One region of the Caproicibacter fermentans genome, then DNA from elsewhere that is predicted to be linked to it. Evidence: riboswitches for the same ligand, from Rfam matches in the RefSeq annotation. Region 1 holds a riboswitch; each other region holds the start of a gene.

Region 1 (4,155 bases):
CATGCGATTCAAACGCTTCCGCTCTATATGACCGGAATGCTGACCGCCGACTTCTTATTTTTGTTTTTAGCCTATTACTTCTCCAGACGGAAAATTATCCGAAGTACGGAACCGATCATTGATGCGATTGAGACGCTTTCCGACGGTAAGCCGGTATCGCTGGCTATCGGCGGTGATTTATCAGAGGTTGCGGGAAGTATCAATAAAGCATCTCGCATTTTGAGCAAACAGAACGAAGCAAGAGCGAACTGGATCAGCGGTGTTTCCCATGATATACGGACGCCGCTGTCCATGATTCTGGGATACGCCGGACGCATTGCAGATAATAAAACCATAAACAGCTCTGTAAAGGATCAGGCTGAAATTGTGAGACAGCAAAGCATTAAAATAAAGGAACTGGTACAGGATTTGAATTTGGTGTCACATCTGGAATATGAAATGCAGCCACTCCATAAGGAACCGGTGCGCTTATCTAAACTTCTGCGATCCTATGCGGTGGAACTGCTGAATGGCGGGCTTTCTGAATCCTATCCGGTGGAGGTTGGGATTAAACCTGCCGCTGAAAATGTCATACTGGAATGTGATTCCCGTTTAATTATGCGTGCAATCAATAATTTGGTGCAAAACAGCTTCCGTCACAATCCGCAAGGCTGTGAAATTTCGCTAACTCTTGATTACTCCGAAGCAGTGATTACTCTTACGGTTGCAGACAACGGTGTGGGGCTTTCAGCTGAAAAGCTGCGGGAGCTTAAAGAAAGTACCCACTACATGGAAAGCACGGACGAGCGGCTAAACCTGCGCCACGGCTTAGGGCTTCTATTGGTTCGGCAGATTGTGGAAGCACACTGTGGCACCATGACCATTGAGAGTGAGCCGGGGCAGGGGTATCAAACGGTGCTCTGCTTTCAGGTACAAGCCAGTCAAGGCTAATGGTTTTCGGATTTCTTTATCAAGTGGTCTTGCTGTTGAACTTACCTCAAATAAAATAGGCATAAATGAAACTGTTAGTTATTCGTTATCAAGGTACAGTTTACAAGAGACTGCACAGGGTAACGGTCTGACGGGTGATGTGTTGCCCATCAGATTTTCCATGTAATGAGTTAATATTTAAAAAGGAGGCAGAGCGATGAAGAAATAAGCCGCTAAAACAACGGTTCACATACACGTTGTTTTAGCGGCTCGAGACCGTCCCGAAAGTGCCAACAACATTTTTGTACGTAGCCTATCTTATTATTTTTTCAAATCATACAGCCAATTTCAATAGAATTGTTGTGGAATGCCGCCTTTACGTTGTGAAATGTTGAGTTACTCGTTTTATTGTATCTAATGGTAAAACATGTCGGTTTCCCCGTCTTGTTCATCTTGAAGCGGTTGTTCAATTTTACTTCTCTTATTCATATGGCCTCCTACATATGGTTGTCATAATAAAAGCATGTAAAAATCTCCGTAAACATAGAAACAGCATATGCAAATGCAAGTCCAACTCCCATACTTATAAACAAATTCTCTCCTGATACTTTCCCCATGACGAGGAATACGAGCATTAATCCAAAACAAATGCCCTGTGTCAAGCGAAAAGATTTACTCTTTGTTTTCAATTCAATAAGTTGGTTGCGTTCATCCAAACCTTCTAACTGATCTTCTCTTGACAAATTGTACGAAAGACTGCGTGCTAACAATACAACCCCGAAAAGCAAGAGGGCCAAAATGAGAATGATACCGCTCACGTCAAATCCAGTCCAAAAGCTGGCGATCAGATTTAACAAGCTTAAGGCCATACAGACTAAGCCGGAGCCAAATTTCTTTTTGTCATAGATTTTCATATTGCTTATCCTCCAATTCTTTATTTTCTTTCAAGCAGCACAGTTCTTCAACAGTTACTCCGAACACTTCCGCGATCCGATAAGCCAGCATAAGAGAAGGGCTGTACTGTTCTTTTTCAATAGAAATGATTGTCCGTGAAGAAACATGAACCAAATCGGCCAACTGCTGTTGCGTCATTTTGGTCGTCATTCGCAATTCTTTGACTTTTGTTTTCATAATCCCCCTCTTTCCCAAAATATGAAGTTGGTTTCATGTTATCATGCTTCTAAATCAATGTCAATTAGAAATAAAAAGCGGGCACATGCCATGGATTGTTAACAATCTACATCTGTTTTTTCCTGTATTTTGTGCAGCCACCCTGCACATCGCCAATTCGAACCGGCCGAGGTGTTGACAATCTTGAGAAGTAGTGATAGCATAAACGTGTTGTACGACTGACGGAAGTGGATTTAACCACAGGGAGTACAGCGTTTTGGAAGCCGACCGTCTGGGCGTAATGCTTGGATTGGTGGGTCTTTTTTTATTTCGTTCTGATTGTCAAATTTAAAATCATGAGCAGAGTAGAATTTTGTGCGTAAATCATTGATTTACAGTGCCTTCTGAACGGGGAGTTGTCAGAGGGACGAAAAGCTTTAACAGGCTTACGGTACAAGGTTCGCATCCCGCTGCTGCATATTGGGGTAATCCCCCCTTTATGTGGCATGGAATTTTGCCACATAAAGGGGGGATTTTCATACCGGAAAACGAATCGGAATACGGGGCTCCGGCTTTTGCTCCGTCGGTTGTCAGCCAGATTGGCAGAAAGGGAAATGACAGTGTCAATAGATAAAACGAAAATAGAAGAACACATACGCGGGCTTTTATTGGCTTTGGGAGAGAACCCGGAACGCGAGGGACTGCTGGAGACTCCCGCCCGTGTGGCTAAGATGTGCGAAGAAAGATTCGAGGGAATCAACTACACAAATGATGAGATCGCCGGGATGTTTCACAAGACCTTCGAAGACGATCTGTATACGCCGGAAAACAACAACGACCTGGTAGTGGTGAGGGATATTGAAATCTTCAGCTGCTGCGAACACCATCTTGCTCTGATGTACAACATGATGGCGACAGTGGCATACATACCCAACGGTAAAGTCCTGGGGTTGAGCAAAATCGTAAGAATCGCGGATATGGTCAGCAAAAGGCTGCAGCTTCAGGAACGGATCGGGTCGGATATTGCGGAGATTATGCAGAAGGCCGCGCAGACAGAGGACGTTGCCGTCATCATCGAGGGTCAGCATGCCTGTATGGCGACCAGAGGGATTAAAAATACGAATGCGCTTACCGTGACGACGGCTTTGCGGGGAAGATTCAACAGCGATCAAAACCTGATGAACAAACTCCTGATACTTTGTAATAAACATGAGACATTCGTTACCGGTTTTAACGGAAGGAGTGTTTCTGATGAAGATGGTAAATGAGCTTCTCAAACATCCGCAGTATATCAGGGATATGGAACTGAATGTCGAAGCGGAAAAAGACAGACTGTTTTGCAGGCATGATTTGCAGCATTCTTTTGACGTGGCGAGAGTGGCCTATATCATGTGCCTGGAGAGGAAATTTCCAATTTCAAGAGAGATTATATACGCGGCCGCGCTTCTTCATGATATCGCAAAATGGAAGCAATACAGGGATGGATCGGACCATGCACTGGAAGGCGCTGTTCTGGCAAAGGAAATTCTGGAGGATATCGGCGTTAGCGGTAAAGACACCGAAGAAATAACGGACGCCATAAAAACTCATCGCAGAAAAGATACCCGGAAATCTCTTTTGGGTACCGTGCTCTATGAAAGCGATAAGGCTTGCAGACCCTGCATTTTTTGCAAAAGCATAGACGTATGCAATCGGTTTACGGACGGAAAAAATCCTGAGTTAACGTATTGAAATCTGCTTTGAAAAGGAGAATCTTGATTATGACAGATCAGTTAAATATTGCAGACAGGATTTGGAAATGGGGAAATCGGACCTATATCATGGGCATATTGAACGTAACGCCGGATTCGTTTTCGGACGGCGGAAATTATTTTGATATGGACTCCGCCTTGAAGCATGCCGCGCAAATGGAGGAAGAAGGCGCAGATATCATTGACGTGGGGGGAGAATCCACAAGGCCGGGGGTCACCGTTCCGGTGTCGGCCGAGGAAGAGATTCGTAGAGTCATTCCCGTCATCAAGAGGCTTTCCAAAGAGAGCGCTCTGCCGATCTCCGTCGATACCTATAAGGCCAAGACAGCAGCACTTGCGGTTGAAGCCGGCGCTCATATGATTAATGACATATGGGGCCTCAAAA
Region 2 (4,155 bases), 1.2 Mb from region 1:
CCACAGCCTCTTGCTCATCGGACCCGTCCGCGATAATTTTGATATTCGTCCCGCCGACGATTCCAAGGGAAAGAACCCCCAAAAGGCTTTTCGCGTTGACGCGTCTTTCCTCTTTTTCCACCCAGATGGAAGATTTATATTCATTCGCCTTTTGAATAAAAAAAGTTGCCGGACGGGCATGCAGACCCACCTGATTCTGAACCAGAACTTCTTTTACATACATTCTAAATCCACTCCTACACAAAATCGTATCCGAAGGCATTCCGAAAAACAGAACACGATATTATTCGTCACCATATATATTATAGCACGTTTGGACGGGCCGTCAACGTTAATCAAAAACTTTGGATTGATTGCCCAACGGCGAGTCCCACGCAAAGGCTCATTTGTGCATTATGACGTAATTGTTGAAAGTTTTTGTTCTGTCTGCCGATTATCCCGCCCGAGCATGCTCACAAAAGCTGAAAATGCGAATTTAAAACAGAATTTTTATCAAACGAACCGATCTTTCGGAAACGGAGCTTCGTTAACGGGCGGACGGCCGTGTGAACACGCTTTTCCTATTCTATGCAAAAGATTTAAGATGTTTCTTTTTCGGTATGATCCGAAAGGGAGCACAAAAACCTTCGATCCTCATCCGTCAGGTCCGCGTCCGCGAGAAGCTCCGGGCGCTTTTTCGCCGTCCGCCCCAGCGACTGCTCCCTGCGCCAGCGGCGCACAAGGCCGTGGTTCCCGCTGAGCAAAACCTCCGGCACCTGCCGCCCGCGCCAGTTTGCCGGACGGGTATACTGGGGATACTCCAGCAGGGAGTGAAAATGGCTTTCTTCCTGAAAGCATTCCGCGTCAGACAAAACACCGGGAATCATGCGGCAGACGGCGTCCGCCAAAATCAGCGCGGGCAGTTCCCCGCCCGTTACGACGTAATCCCCCGCTGAAATCTCCTCATCCGCATAAGCTTCCAGAACGCGCTCGTCCACGCCTTCGTAATGCCCGCAGAGAAGCACCAGCCCGTCCAGCTCCGAAAGCTCCGCTACCCGCCGCTGCGTCAGGGGTTTCCCCTGCGGTGAAAGATAAACGGTGTGCGGCTTCTTTCCCAGATGCGCAATCAGGTCGTCCATGCACAGCGCGATCGGCTCCGCTTTTAAAAGCATTCCCATTCCCCCGCCGAACGGGGAATCGTCGACCGTGCTGTGCTTGTCCAGCGCATAATTCCTGATCTGATGGCAGCAGACCTGCACCGCGCCCTTTTTGCGGGCCCGGCCGATGATGCTCTCCGCCATGACGGTTTCGCACATTTCCGGGAAAAGCGTCAGCAGGTCAATCCTCATCGTCAAAAATCCCCCTGATCGGGCGGATCATCATTTTCCCCTTCTCCAGGTCGATCCCCAGAATGAACTCCGGAACCGCCGGAATCAGGTAATTTTTATGGTCCTGCGCAGTGATCTGATAAACGTCGTTGGCACCGGTGCGAAGCACTCGGGTCAAAGTCCCGTAATACAGAAACGTATCCGCGTCGTAAACATCCAGTCCGACCAGATCCTGCATAAAATAGCGGCCGTCCGGAAGCGTGACGTCGCTTCTGTCAAGATACAGGACTTTGTTGCGGTATGTGTCCGCTTTTTCGACCGAGTCCACTCCCTCCAGCACCATCAGCAGGAGCTCCTTATGCACGCGGGAGGAAAGCACGTGCACGGGAACATTCCCTGCTTCCAGATAAAGAGTGGAAAAGCGCGTCAGAAATTCGGCGGAGTCGCACCATGGCTGAACACGGAGTTCACCCTTAATGCCGTGCGTACCCACAATTTTTCCAGCTTCCAGATATTTCTTCTGCATAACTCCTCCAAAAAATAAAGATTCATTTTTTCATATGAAACAACGGTTCCTTTTCCATGACTTTCAGAAGTCCGAACAGCAGCAAAAAGTCGATCGGCAGCAGAATCAGATTGGTGACGATACGTGCCGAGAGGACGGCAAAAAATGCTTTTGAGTAGAGAACGGAAAGCCACAGGGGATTCAGGCAAAGGCTGACGAGCACCGTTACGACGGTTTTGGCAAGAACAGACCTGAGCAGAGTAACCGGCTTTTTGTAAAGGAACCAGCCGTAGACGGCTCCCGACAAAAAAGCGTTCAGCGTAAAGCCGGGAAAATAGGGGCCCGTCGGATTGATAAAATAAGAAATGATATCGCCAAGAGCGCCGACCGTTCCGCCGGCCACCGGGCCGAACAGCATGCCGGCGGCCGCGACCGAAAGAAATGAGAACCCGATCTTCAGAATCGGAGACAGGTTGAGAGTGAACATCCCGAGGATGACATCGAGAGCAAGCAGCATGCCGCATGCGGCAAGGGACATGACACCGCTGCGTCCGTTGGATAGTTTGACGGAGTTAAAAAAAATTTTCATAGAAAAGACCTCCTTTTGTATTCATGCTACATAAAGGAGGTTTCCCCCAAACTATGTAGCAGCGGGATGCGAACTCTGCACCGCAAGTTTCCTTTTCGTCCGTCCGGCAACTCCCTGTCCAGGCGGCACTTAACGCGCAAAATTCTACTCTGCATTCTAAATCTTATCAGGCCCGCGCAAAACGTCCGGGCCTGAAGGAACGGAAACCCGAAGAACCGAATCAGTCGATCTCCACGGCGACCTTGCTGCCGTCCCGGGTCGCGGCAGCCCTCATCACGACGCGGATCGCCTTTGCAATCCGGCCCTGCCTGCCAATCACCCGGCCCATGTCGTTTTCTGCGACATGAAGATGATATACGACCGTTCCGTCCTCAGACGGTTCGTCAGCGTCCACGCGGACGAGTTCCGGGGCCTCGACAAGGCCCTGAGCAATGGATAACAGCAGTTCCCTCATGACAAGGCACCTCCCTGTTTCTTAAAGCACACCGTGCTTTTTGAACAGAACCTTAACGGTATCGGTGGGCTGAGCACCGTTAGCGATCCAGGCCTTGGCTTTTTCAGCGTCAACCTTTACAACGGACGGCTCCTCGAGCGGATTGTAATATCCGATCTCCTCGATAAAACGTCCGTCGCGCGGAAAACGGGAATCCGCCACAACAATGCGGTAGAACGGAGCCTTCTTGGCGCCCATTCTGCGAAGTCTGATTTTTACTGACATTTGTTTCACCTCCACGAACCTTGCATCTATCTTCACCGGCCCGAAAGCCGGGTGAATTCAAATTAAAACGGCAGTCCCATCCCGGCAAAGCGCCGGCGCATGCCTTTTTTCTTAAACTGCTTCATCAGCTTGCGGGTCTGCTCGAACTGCTTTAAAAGCCGGTTGACGTCTTCCACCTTCATGCCGCTCCCCGCGGCGATCCGCCTTTTGCGCGACGGGTTCATCAGCTCCGGCTTCTCGCGTTCCTGCGGCGTCATGGAAAGAAGGATCGCCTCCGTCCGGTCAATCTGCCGGTCGTCGATCTGCACATCCTTGAGCTGCTGGCCCATTCCCGGCATTTTGTTCAGAACATCCTGAATCGGCCCCATCTTCTTCATCTGGCGAATCTGGTCGAGCAGGTCATTCAGATCCATCCGGTTCTGCATCATCTTTTCCGCGGCTTTTTGGGCGGCCTTCTGGTCCAGATTCTTCTGGGCGTCCTCAATGAGAGTAAGCACGTCGCCCATTCCCAGAATGCGGGACGCCATGCGGTCCGGATGGAACACCTCAAGGTCCGAGAGCTTTTCACCGATGCCGGCGAATTTGATCGGCCTGCCGGTCACGGCGCGCACCGACAGCGCTGCGCCGCCCCTCGCGTCTCCGTCCAGCTTGGTCAGGACCACGCCCGTGATATCGAGAAGCTCATGGAACGATTTCGCCACGTTGACCGCTTCCTGACCGGTCATGGCATCCACAACCAACAGGATATCGGTGGGAGGAACCGCTTCCTTGATTCGGCGAAGCTCGTCCATCAGAGCCTCGTCAATCTGCAGACGTCCGGCGGTGTCGATCAGAACAAAGTCGTTGCCGTAGTCCTTTGCGTGCTTCACGGCCTCCCGGCTGATTTTCACCGGGTCGCCGGCCCCCTGTTCGAACACGGGCACGCCCGCCTGGCTTCCCAGAACCTGCAGCTGCTGAATCGCGGCAGGGCGGTAAACGTCGCACGCGACCAGAAGCGGACGATGGCCCTGATTTTTCAGCATCAGCGCCAGCTTCG
Region 3 (4,155 bases), 1.2 Mb from region 1:
GCCTGAACCGCTTCCGTCATATAGCCGTGGTGTTCGTATTTGTTTCCCAGTCCGTACCCGATTTCCACTTCCCCATTTTGATCGGGAGGCGCTTTAAAGTCGACGGATCCTACCACAACGCGGGCTTCCCTGCGGACAAGAAGCCAAAAGCCGGCACGTTAAGTGTCTCCTTTCTTTCCTGATATTTCCCCGTCATTATAGCACACAGGAAACAAAATAGATAGCCCCCGGCCGCCGTGTGGAGTTGGCCGTTCCGCATACAGACTCATAAACTGAGCAGCGGGATCGCTCTTCATTTCCGTTATGCGATCAGATCGCTGCTCCCCCCCACGCCTTTCAGAACCATATTTTAACCGTCTATTACTATATGTGGGTGAAAGGCACGACAAAGCAGTTAGAATGAGGAACAATGGGTCTTACGTACACCCTCCAAGGACGATCGGCTCTGTGTCTTAGCGTCTGGCTCATTGATTAGGGATTCTTGTCTACACCTAGGACAGTATAGGGGGAAGTTTTCGAGTATTGTATCGCTATTTTTCTGCTCTAATAATTACTGTTCCACAATTTTGATACAAAGCCTTAGCAGTTCTAAAACCGGCATTTTTCATAAGTTCAAATTGATGTTCCAATGTCAGTGGAATATCAATATGTATCAACATATCTTCGGGTATATTATTTTGCTTGCGCCTATATTCATATCCCTCAAGACAAAGCGCTTCCTCTTCATCGCAACAGGCAATGTAGTCACATTCTATATAATATCCACCAGCTTTTATCGTCTGATAAAGCTTACTATAAATCAGTTGTTTTTTTTCATATTTAAAATGATGAAGTGTCTCAAAAGACATAGCAGCGTCAAACTTGTTTTCCTCAAACGCGTATTCAAAATAGTCCGCATTGATTATTTGAATGTTTTTATCACCATAGCTTTTTCTCAATTTATCAAGCATAGATTCAGACAAATCGATGCCTGTAACCTTGACTTCGGGAAATCTCTTGTAGATTGATTCAAGCTCTAAACCCGTGCCGCAACCAATATCAAATAATGTTTTCAAACCATCATCAAAGAAATCTGCGATATGAGCGTATTCCTCGCCCCAATTTTTTAAATGAACATTATTATATTCACTAATCCTATTCGCGAAAAAATCCGCCATTCCTTCCACGGGAGCATTCTTTACCCCATCAAGCCAATCCTTTAATTCTTCTAGATATTTTTCTGTTTCTTCCTGAGTTCGGATTTTACTTTTCAGCATAACAATTTTTCATCCTTTCATAAAATCCACTTAATAACGATTGAATATCAGTTTCATTTATTCTCATTTTATTTGCGGCAAGCTCGGTAGCAAGACCACTTGACAAAAGCCAAATATCAATAAAAATTTTTTCAGCAGTAGGTTTATCAATCCTAAAGTCAGACGTTATTGATGATATCGCTTTTTGATTCCATTCAGCATTTACTATCTCGTCAAGACTTATTCCCTCTAATGTGTTTGATAAAAACATAGCTGTATATAGGTTCTTTTCATATAAAGCAAACAAAACGTGCGCTTTAGCCTTACTAATCACATAATTGTTTCTGTCAATACGTCTTTTCACAAATAGATCATATTCTTTATCAATCATCCGTGTAACTGCAACTTTTAGCTCGTCCATTCCTGTAAAAGAAAGATAAATCGGTTGTGTGGAACACTGCAATTTTTCAGCAAGATTTCTTGCATTTACAGCGTTCAATCCGCATTCACGTACAATCTCTAATGAGGCCTGTAATATTGCTTCTTTTGAGATTTGCTTTTTAGCAGGCATTTATTCAAGCACCTCCAGTCGTAACAATAACTAATGTTATTGATAACATTAGTTATTGTACAAATAATTATACAATTTGTCAAGGGTCATAGTTTTTTGTGGATCTCCCCGTTTTCCTCGATGTTTTCGCAAACAAAGAGGGCCCAGGTAGCAGAAATTTTTAAAGGCTCACGGCAACGAGTCTAATAAAATTCTTATGTCTTGAAGTTGACAATACTAATGGGCAGTGGTAATATAAATGTGCTGTATGACTGACGGAGGTGGATTTAACCACAGGGAGTACAGCGTTTTGGAAGCCGACCGTCTGGGCATGATGCTTGGATTGGTGGGTCTTTTTTATTTTCTGAATGCAGTTCATATCATTCAGAGAACATTTGAATCATGAGCAGAGTAGAACGTTGTGCGTAAATCATTGATTTACAGTGCCTTCTGAACGGGGAGTTGTCAGAGGGACGAAAAGCCTTTCAGGGCTTGCGGTACAAGGTTCGCATCCCGCTGCTGCATAAGGAGAAGCGGTGTCATGATTGTGCCTCTTGTTGTGTAGCTGTGCTGCATGACAGGAGGTGTATTTAATGGTCACAACTTAGAAAATCAATTTAACCGTAAACTTTCTATGTCACGATTATGAAAGGAGAAGTTAAATTGAAAGATTCAACTTTATATGTGCGCCGCATCACAATCTCTGCGGTATTTCTCAGTATTTCACTTGTTTTAAAAACAACATTTTCTTTCTACATACCGATGTTTGGACAAAATGGAATGAGCGTTGGCATTTCCGGGATTTTCTCCATCATGCCATCCCTGTTGTTCGGGCCTGTGTATGGAGCTGTTGTGTCCGGCCTTTCTGATTTTTTGGGTTACCTTTTAAAACCCGTGGGAACCTATATCCCTCTTATGACGCTGGTCGTAGCTGCCGGTGGATTTATCCGGGGCGCATTATGGTCTGCTCTTCGCAACAAAGACAGCAGGAAAATGAGAATTGCAGTTGCAATTTTTTCCGCGCTCATGTTATTTGCAGGGATTTGTAATATTGCGTTTCTCGCTGCCGATGGCGTTGATAGTGAATTCTACAATCATGTACAAAAAGAAAACATCAATACGGACAACATGCACCTTATCAGCAAAATGTTGATTGAAAGAACCCTTGGTGCAAAAGATCCGTCGGGAAACCTGACAACCTATATCTCTTGGGTCACAACCGCAATGATTGGATACGCAGCTCTCGGCATCCTGTTGTTAGCCTCTGATCTTTTCCTATCGAAAAAGCTTGTTCATGACACAAGCAGGGGGCGGATCCCCCAGCTTCTTATCGCTATGATCGGTTCCGGCCTGATTGTTACCACTCTCAATACCATCGTCCTGTGCGAAACAATCTTTACCGCATGGAAGGTACTGCCGTTTGCAGTCATATGGATTCCCAGAGTGATTGAAGAAATCCTTGGGAATACAGTCAAGGCATATTTTGTAGCCTTACTGCTGGGTATTTGCAGAAAACAGAAAACCGTGCAAGAGATAATGGACGGGCCATCCGTTAAGCTAGAAAGGGACCCAAAGGATTCGTAGGATTGGAGTAACAACCATGAAGCACTATACGGTTTTAAACGAAAATACACATCTGTTTCCGGTGGTGATTGATTTACCACACAGCAGCACCTTTGTCCCCGAAGACATTCGCAGCAGCCTACTTGATGGTGCCTGTCTGTCAAACACAGATTGGTTTTTGCCGGAGCTATACGACTTTCTTCCTGCAATGGGATGCACAACAATAATCAACCACCTAAGCCGCTATGTAGTTGACATGAACCGACCGGCCAATAGTGCAAGACATGGGGATTACCGCAAAACCGTGGTCTATCAGGAAAATACTCAAGGTAGCCCTTTGTATTCTTCACCGCTGGATGAGAATGAAATTAACCGCCGGGTAAGCCTGTATTATAATCCTTACCATCAGGCGCTTGAAAAGCTGTTGCGTGAAAAATTAAAAGTGTATCCATCGGTTCTCCTTTTGGACCTGCACAGCTTCTTCCTTGATTTTGGCGACGGCGGCAGTCAGGATATTTATTTATCCAACCGACGCGGCGTTACGTCCTCTGAACAGACATTGCATCGACTGCATGAAAATCTTGCAGCACAAGGCTACAGTGTTATAGAGAATGCAAACTTGGGAGGACACATTATTAACCATTACCGTGAGCTTTTTGGTGAGCGGATTGAGGGCATAATGATGGAGCTTCGTTATACCAAATATATTGACAACCGCTACTTTGGCGAGGAGGAACTAACGGACAGAAACGAAATGCTTTTTCAGTCGGCAAAGCAGAGGCTAAAGGAAGCGTTTATGCGGCTGCC

The links. A riboswitch is a leader RNA that binds a small molecule or an ion and turns the genes downstream of it on or off. The one in region 1 is predicted to bind tetrahydrofolate.
Region 2: another riboswitch for tetrahydrofolate. It lies ahead of HCR03_RS05030 (folate family ECF transporter S component); the one in region 1 lies ahead of folE (GTP cyclohydrolase I FolE).
Region 3: another riboswitch for tetrahydrofolate. It lies ahead of HCR03_RS05340 (ECF transporter S component); the one in region 1 lies ahead of folE (GTP cyclohydrolase I FolE).

What each region holds. Positions count from the first base shown of each region.
Region 1 is NZ_CP060286.1:3,787,647-3,791,801, reverse strand. It holds gene HCR03_RS18805 (sensor histidine kinase) at 1-930, shown strand, start outside; gene HCR03_RS18800 (hypothetical protein) at 1,407-1,823, opposite strand; gene HCR03_RS18795 (helix-turn-helix transcriptional regulator) at 1,810-2,040, opposite strand; ZMP/ZTP riboswitch at 2,245-2,324, shown strand; THF riboswitch at 2,379-2,494, shown strand; partial or broken gene folE (GTP cyclohydrolase I FolE) at 2,640-3,227, shown strand; gene HCR03_RS18785 (HD domain-containing protein) at 3,271-3,750, shown strand; gene folP (dihydropteroate synthase) at 3,780-4,155, shown strand, end outside.
Region 2 is NZ_CP060286.1:1,015,660-1,019,814, forward strand. It holds gene HCR03_RS05015 (HPr family phosphocarrier protein) at 1-223, opposite strand, end outside; gene trmD (tRNA (guanosine(37)-N1)-methyltransferase TrmD) at 579-1,328, opposite strand; gene rimM (ribosome maturation factor RimM) at 1,318-1,833, opposite strand; gene HCR03_RS05030 (folate family ECF transporter S component) at 1,856-2,401, opposite strand; THF riboswitch at 2,459-2,555, opposite strand; gene HCR03_RS05035 (KH domain-containing protein) at 2,622-2,855, opposite strand; gene rpsP (30S ribosomal protein S16) at 2,877-3,119, opposite strand; gene ffh (signal recognition particle protein) at 3,182-4,155, opposite strand, start outside.
Region 3 is NZ_CP060286.1:1,072,664-1,076,818, forward strand. It holds partial or broken gene HCR03_RS05320 (GNAT family N-acetyltransferase) at 1-140, opposite strand, end outside; partial or broken gene HCR03_RS20270 (cysteine-rich KTR domain-containing protein) at 395-529, opposite strand; gene HCR03_RS05330 (class I SAM-dependent methyltransferase) at 531-1,256, opposite strand; gene HCR03_RS05335 (TetR/AcrR family transcriptional regulator) at 1,243-1,806, opposite strand; ZMP/ZTP riboswitch at 2,044-2,123, shown strand; THF riboswitch at 2,191-2,306, shown strand; gene HCR03_RS05340 (ECF transporter S component) at 2,449-3,369, shown strand; gene HCR03_RS05345 (N-formylglutamate amidohydrolase) at 3,386-4,155, shown strand, end outside.